One region of the Nonomuraea sp. NPDC049028 genome, then DNA from elsewhere that is predicted to be linked to it. Evidence: riboswitches for the same ligand, from Rfam matches in the RefSeq annotation. Region 1 holds a riboswitch; the other holds the start of a gene.

Evidence for each region. A riboswitch is a leader RNA that binds a small molecule or an ion and turns the genes downstream of it on or off. The one in region 1 is predicted to bind cobalamin.
Region 2: it holds a riboswitch for cobalamin, as region 1 does, so the genes downstream of both, ACGFJ2_RS03820 (ribonucleoside-diphosphate reductase subunit alpha) here and ACGFJ2_RS23555 (ABC transporter substrate-binding protein) in region 1, are expected to answer to the same signal.

Annotation. Positions count from the first base shown of each region.
Region 1 is NZ_JBICTR010000006.1:41,013-44,546, forward strand. Features, by position in the region: gene ACGFJ2_RS23545 (SDR family NAD(P)-dependent oxidoreductase) at 1-495, shown strand, start outside; gene ACGFJ2_RS23550 (Gfo/Idh/MocA family oxidoreductase) at 666-1,529, shown strand; cobalamin riboswitch at 1,537-1,657, shown strand; gene ACGFJ2_RS23555 (ABC transporter substrate-binding protein) at 1,730-2,698, shown strand; gene ACGFJ2_RS23560 (iron ABC transporter permease) at 2,710-3,534, shown strand, end outside.
Region 2 is NZ_JBICTR010000001.1:843,369-846,902, forward strand. Features, by position in the region: gene ACGFJ2_RS03810 (SAM-dependent methyltransferase) at 1-730, shown strand, start outside; gene ACGFJ2_RS03815 (tripartite tricarboxylate transporter substrate-binding protein) at 836-1,801, shown strand; cobalamin riboswitch at 1,806-2,000, shown strand; gene ACGFJ2_RS03820 (ribonucleoside-diphosphate reductase subunit alpha) at 2,127-3,534, shown strand, end outside.

The sequences.
Region 1 (3,534 bases):
GACCTCGAGGACCTCGACGTCGCCGTATGGGACCGCACGATGGCGGTGAACCTGCGCGGCTGCCTGCTCATGGTCAAGCACGCGGCCCCCGTGATGGCCGACGGCGGCGCGTTCGTCGTCACCTCGTCGGTCTCGGGTCTGCTGGGCGACGTCGCGCACGTCGCGTACGGCACCTCGAAGGCGGCGCTGACCGGTTTCGTGCGCTATGTGGCCACCAAGTACGGCTCGCGCGGCATCCGCTGCAACGCCATCGCGCCCGCACTGGTCCTGACCGACGCGGCCGCGCAGGCCCTCGGGCGGGAGCGGCTGGCCGACAAGGCGGCCGAACGGCTGCTGCCCTGGGCCTGCACCCCGGACGACGTGGCCGACCTCGTCGCCTTCCTCGCCTCGGCTGAGTCCCGGTGCATCACGGGACAGACCATCGTCATCGACTCCGGCACGGTGGCCCACCGCCCTGAACACGCCCTGCGCCAATGGCGCGACGCGGCGGGGTGACCACCGGAATTCCCCGGAGCGGTCCGTCACACGACTGTCTCGATCCCTGTGACGGTTTGTCGTGGCAGGAGTCCCTCGGAGCGGACACCCCTGCGGGGGAGCGGAAGACCGGATACCCGGAGAACATTCCTAGGAACCGCATTAGGGTTGTGGCGGATCAAGGGGGATGAATGGAGCCGGTGTCGGTCGGGTTGGTCGGGGCGGGGCCGTGGGCGGAGCGCGCGCATGCGCCCATGCTGGTCAACAGCCCGCATCTCCGGTTCGCCGGCGTGTGGGCTCGGCGTCCGGAGGCTGCCGCTCGGCTGGGGGCGCCGGTGTTCGAGCGGGTCGAGGAGTTGTTCGAGGCGTGCGAGGCCGTGGCGTTCTGCGTGCCGCCGGGCGTACAGGCCGAATTGGGGGTGCGCGCGGCGAAGGCCGGGAAGGCGTTGTTGCTGGAGAAGCCGCTCGCCGACTCGCTGGAGAACGCGCGGCGGCTCGCCGATGCCGTGCGTGAGGCCGGTGTGGCCTCCCAGATGGTGCTCAGCATGCGTTATATGAAGCAGGTCAGGGAGTTCCTGGCGCGCTGCGCGGAAATCGAGGCGTTCGGCGGTCACGCCGCGAACATCTCCGATGTCCTGCTGGGCGGCCACCTCTTCGGCACCCCGTGGCGGCTCGAGCGCGGGGCGCTCCTGGACGTCGGGCCGCACGTGGTCGACCTGCTCGACGCCGCGCTCGGCCGGGTGACCGGCGTGCGCGCGCACGGCAACCCGCTCGGCTGGACCGGACTGCTGCTCGATCACGAGGGCGGCGCGGCCAGCGAGGCGTCGCTGTGCATGGCCGCCGCCGGTGACCTGCCGCCGGCCAGTGTCGCGGTGTACGGCAGGACGGGCAGTGCGACGCTGCTGCCCAGTGATGACGACGATCCGTTCGAGACCATCGCCGAGGAGTTCGCGCGGACCGTACGCCAGGGCGGCGGCCACCCGCTGGACGCGGCCCACGGGCTCAGGTTGCAAGAGATCATCGCCGAGGCGGAAGCCCAATTGGGCACCCCTTGACTTAACGCGCATCTGGCGCATTGATAGCGTCTGTCCGACGCGCAGAGTTGCAGCGAAGTCCGGTGCGAGTCCGGCGCTGTCCCGCAACTGTCATAGCCAGGTCGCCTGCCTCCGCGCTGACGTCATCAACCCTCGTGGAAAAGGGTGATCCGTCGCTCTCAAGCGGGTCTCTCGGTTCCGACAGTGTGAAAGGACTTCTCGTGAGGCCCGTACGCACGGCCTTCGCGGGCGCGCTGCTGGGAACGCTCGTTCTGGCCGGATGTGGTCAGACCAGCACTACCACCACCCCGTCCCCCGCGAGCCCCACCGGCTCCACCGGTACGACCGGCACGACCAGCTCCGCCGCCTTCCCCGTGACGGTCGAGGCGGGCAACGGCAAGGTCAGCATCGCCAAAAAGCCGGAGCGGATCGTCTCGCTCTCCGCCAGCCATACCGAGACGCTCTTCGCCATCGGCGCGGGCCCCCAGGTCATCGCGGTGGACGACCAGTCCAACTACCCGGCCGGTGTCCCCAAGACCGACCTGTCCGGCTTCAAGCCGAACGTCGAGGCCATCGTCGCCCAGAAGCCCGACCTGGTGATCGTCTCCAACGACATCGACGGCATCGTCGCCAAGCTGGGCAAGGTGAACGTGCCGGTCCTCCTGGAGCCCGCCGCCACCAAGCTCGACGAGGCGTACGACGAGATCACCGACCTCGGCGCCGCCACCGGCAACACCGAAAAGGCCGGACAAGTCGTGACTGGCATGAAGACGTCCCTCGACAAGCTCTCGGCGAACGCCCCCAAGGACAAGAAGCTCACCTACTACCACGAACTCGACCAGACCCCCTACGCGGCGACGTCCAGCACGTTCATCGGGCAGATCTACGCCATGTTCGGCCTCACCAACATCGCCGACAAGGCGCCGGACCCGGCGGGCGGCTACCCCAAGCTGTCGGCGGAGTTCGTCGCCCAGGCAGACCCGGACCTGATCTTCCTGGCGGACGTGAAGTGCTGCCAGCAGAGCAAGGACACGCTGGCCAAGCGCCCCGGCTGGAAGGGACTGTCGGCCGTCAAGGGTGACCAGGTGATCCAGCTCGACGACGACATCGCCTCGCGCTGGGGCCCGCGGGTCGTCGACCTGGCACAGACCATCAGCGACGCCGTCGGCAAGGCGGCCACCCGCCAGTGAGGTCCAGACCGATGTGGACGGCGGGCGCGCTGGCCGTGCTCGCCGTCTCCATGGTCGCCGGGCTGCTCGGCGGGGCCGCCGACATCTCGCCGTGGCAGGTGGTGCTCCAGGCGCTCGACTGGCTGCCGTACGTACACGTGGACTCGGGGCTGGCCCCCGTGGAGCAGGGGCTGCTGTTCGAGCTGCGGCTGCCCAGAGTGCTGGTGGCGGCCGTGGTCGGCGGGCTGCTGGCCATCGCGGGGGCCGGCTACCAGGGGGTGTTCCGCAACCCGCTGGCCGACCCCTACCTGCTGGGCGCCGCGGCCGGAGCCGGGCTGACCACCACCGTGGTCATCGTGCTCGTGCCGACCCCGGCCGTCGGCATCCCGGTGGCCGCCTTCGCGGGTGCGGTCGGCGGGGTGTTCCTCGCGTACGTGCTCGGCAACACCGCCGGGCGCTCGGGCGGCACCGCCACGCTGGTGCTCGCCGGGGTGGCCGTCACCTCGTTCCTGACCGCGATCCAGACGTTCATCCAGCAGTTCAAGGTCGAGCAGTTGCAGCGCATCTACTCCTGGATCCTGGGCGACGTGGGCGGCGGGTGGGACCAGTTCTGGCTGGTCCTGCCGTACGCCGCCGTCTCGGCCGTCCTGCTGCTCGCGCACGGGCGGATGCTGGACGTGCTCTCGGTGGGGGACGAGGAGGCCACCAGCCTCGGCGTCCGCGCCGGGCGGGTACGGCTGGCGGTACTGCTCGCCGCCTCCCTGGCCACCGCGGCGGCCGTGGCGGTGAGCGGGCTCATCGGGTTCGTCGGCATCGTCATCCCGCACGTGGTCAGACGGCTGGCGGGCGGCTCCTAC
Region 2 (3,534 bases), on a different contig from region 1:
AATGTACGATTACATGCTCGGCGGCACAGACAACTACGCCGTCGACCGCGAGGCGATCGACCGGCTTGCGGAGCTGCTCCCGCAAGCCGTCCTGCTGGCGCGTGCCAACCGGGCCTTCCTCCAGCGCGCGGTCCGCCACCTGGCGGACGCGGGCGTCCGCCAGTTCCTCGATCTGGGCAGCGGGCTGCCGACCCAGGGCAACGTGCACGAGGTGGCGCCGGAGGCGAAAGTCGTCTACGTCGATCGCGACCCGGTCGTCGCCACCCACGCCAGGGCGCTGCTGGAGGAGGCGGGCCGGGCCGTCTTCGTCCAGGCCGATCTGCTCGACCCCGACGAGGTGCTGGCGCAGGCGTCCCGCTTCCTGGACCTGAACGAGCCGGTGGGCGTGCTGCTGGTCTCGATCCTGCACTTCATCCCGGACGCCCGTGACCCGGGCAAGATGGTGACCAGGCTGCGCGAGGCGGTGGCGCCCGGCAGCTACCTGGTGCTCACCCACGCGACCTCGCGGGGACGGTTCGAGGAGGGCGCCACGCCGCTCCACCGGCCCACCTCGGCCGGGGCGGGTACCGACCGGACTCCGAGGGAGATTCGGGCGTTCTTCGGGGACTTCGAGCTGGTCGAGCCGGGCCTGGTGCACGCCCCCGACTGGCGTCCCGACCGGCCCAGGCTGGTCAGCGAGCCCTCGCTGCCGTCGTACCTGCTCGTCGGTGTGGGCGAGAAAACATCATAGTTCTTCCCGACTTTTCGTGATCCCTGATAATGACAACCCTGATGTGTAACAGTGCGTTAAGTGTCAGTGACCTGGGGTAGTTATGGGGTGCGAGGGGAGGACGCCATGCGCCGACGGGGGTTCTTCGCGCTCGGCCTGGCGGTGGCGGCCTGCGCGACAGGATGTGGCACGGAGGGGAGCCTCGGCGGACGCGCCGTCAACGCGGCCGGCCTCTCGGGCCGGTTCGCGATCGTCCCCGGCGCCGGACGCTGGGCCCGCGTCGCCAAGACGCTCGTCAAAACCGCCCGCGACGCCGGTTTCCCCGTCTCCGGCACGCCGCCCGTCACCCGGATCACCGTCACCGGGCTGCCCGCGCTGGCCGCGACCGAGCTCAACAACGGGCTCTCGTTGCTCGACACCGCCACGCCGCTGGCCCGGCTCACCGGCCAGATCGAGGTGGTGGTGGTGCCCGCACACTCCAAGTTCGCCACCTTCGACCAGTTCGGCGCGCAACTGGTCGCCCACCCCGACCGCACGCCCCTGACGGGCGGCCCGCAGGGCGAGCCCGACCACCTGCTGTTCGGGCTGATCGCCAAGGGCCTCGGCGCCGACACCCGGCAGGTCGACTACACCGGTTTTCCCGGCAGCGAGGAGGCCTCGGCCGCGCTCCTCGGCGGCAAGGCCGCGGCGGCGACCGGCACGCTCGCGGACTGGCGCCGCGCCATCGGCAAGGGCCTGGTCAGGGTGCTCGCCGTCTCCAGCGCGCGCCGGGTGGACGGCATCGAGGCGCCGAGCCTGCTGGAGTGCGGGGTGCGGGTGGACTTCGCCGACTGGTGCGCGGCCGTGGGGCCCGAAGGCATGACCGATGACGGCAAGGCCGTCGCCATCCGGCTCTGCGACGAGGTCACGGGGTCCGACTCGTGGCGGGCGGCCTGCCGGGCGGAGGGATGGACCTCGATCCCGCTCAGCGGCGACGACTTCGAACAGTGGCTGGCCTCGGAGATCGGCAGGACCAGGGCCGTGCTCCGCGATCTGGGCATGCTCGACACCGCTGACACAACATGCTGGGGTAGTTGCGCCAAGGGCCACTAGATGTAGGATTCTGCTCGTCGCTGGTTCGCCCCTCGGGGCGGAGCAAAAGGGAACCCGGTGCGATTCCGGGGCTGCCCCGCAGCGGTGAGCGGGAACGACCGCCGTCACGAGCACTGGAGATCTCCGGGAAGCGACGGCCAGTAGGAATGATCGACCATGCCCGCGAGCCCGAAGACCTGCCGGCGACGTTGGGGGAGCCAGCCGGCTCCGCCCATCGAAGTGTCCATGGCCTCGAGGGAGGGCCGGGGGCGTCGGCGGCCGTGGAGTCCAGGGCCGCCGTGCTCTCACGCGCCCTCACGGGGATGAGCTCGCGAGGAGAGAGCACGTGACGCAGATCATTGAGGCCGATCACCAGCCGGCCACGGCCGATCACCAGCCGGCCACCGTCGATCGGCAGCCGACCACCGTCGACCGGCGGCTGGCGATCGAGGAGGCCGCCGCACGAGTGATCACCGATCCGGCCAACTCCCGGATCGCCGCCCGGCTCCTGGCCGAGGAGATCGCCGACGAGGCGGCCGGGCACGGCGTGCGGACCTTCTCCGAGTCCATCGCCGCCAGCCACGCCGCCGGGCTGATCCAGGACTCGCTCGCCGCCTTCGTCGGCGCGCACGCCGCCGAGCTCGACGCGCTCGTCTCCGGCGAGGCGGACGACCGCTTCGAGTACTTCGGGTTGCGTACGGTCTACGACCGCTACCTGCTGCGGCACCCGGAGTCGCGGACCGTGCTCGAACGGCCGCAGCACTTCCTGCTCCGCGTGGCCTGCGGGCTGTCGGAGACGGTCGCCGAGGCCGCCGAGCTGTACGGCCTCATGTCCACGCTGTCGTACCTGCCGAGCTCGCCGACGCTGTTCAACTCCGGTTCGCGCCGGCCGCAGCTGTCGTCGTGCTTCCTGCTCGACTCGCCGCGCGACGAGCTGGAGTCGATCTACGACCGCTACGGGCAGGTGGCCAGGCTGTCGAAGTACGCCGGGGGCATCGGCATCGCGTGGACCCGGGTGCGCTCGCGCGGATCCCTCATCAAGGGCACCAACGGGCACTCCAACGGCATCGTGCCCTGGCTGCGTACGCTCGACTCCTCCGTCGCCGCCGTCAACCAGGGCGGGCGCCGCAAGGGCGCGGCCTGTGTCTACCTGGAGACCTGGCACGCCGACGTCGAGGAGTTCCTGGAGCTGCGCGACAACACGGGCGAGGACGCCCGGCGTACGCACAACCTCAACCTGGCCAACTGGGTGCCGGACGAGTTCATGCGGCGGGTGGAGGCCGACGAGGTCTGGTCGCTGTTCGACCCCAAGGAGGTCCCCGACCTCACCGACCTGTACGGCGAGGCGTTCACCCGCGCCTACCGCGCCTACGAGGCCGACGGTCGCTACACCCGGCAGCTGCCCGCCCGGACCCTCTACGGCCGGATGATGCGCACCCTCGCCCAGACCGGCAACGGCTGGATGACGTTCAAGGACGCCGCCAACCGCACCTCCAACCAGACGGCCCGGCCCGAGAACGTCATCCACCTGTCCAACCTGTGCACCGAGATCCTCGAGGTCACCAGCGACGGCGAGACGGCGGTGTGCAACCTCGGCTCGATCAACCTCGCCGCCCACCTGACCGGCGAGGGCGTCGACTGGGCCCGGCTGCGCGCGACCGTCCGTACGGCGGTGCGTTTCCTGGACCGGACCATCGACCTGGGCTTCTACCCGACCGCCGAGGCCGAGGCGGCCAACAAGCGCTGGCGGCCGA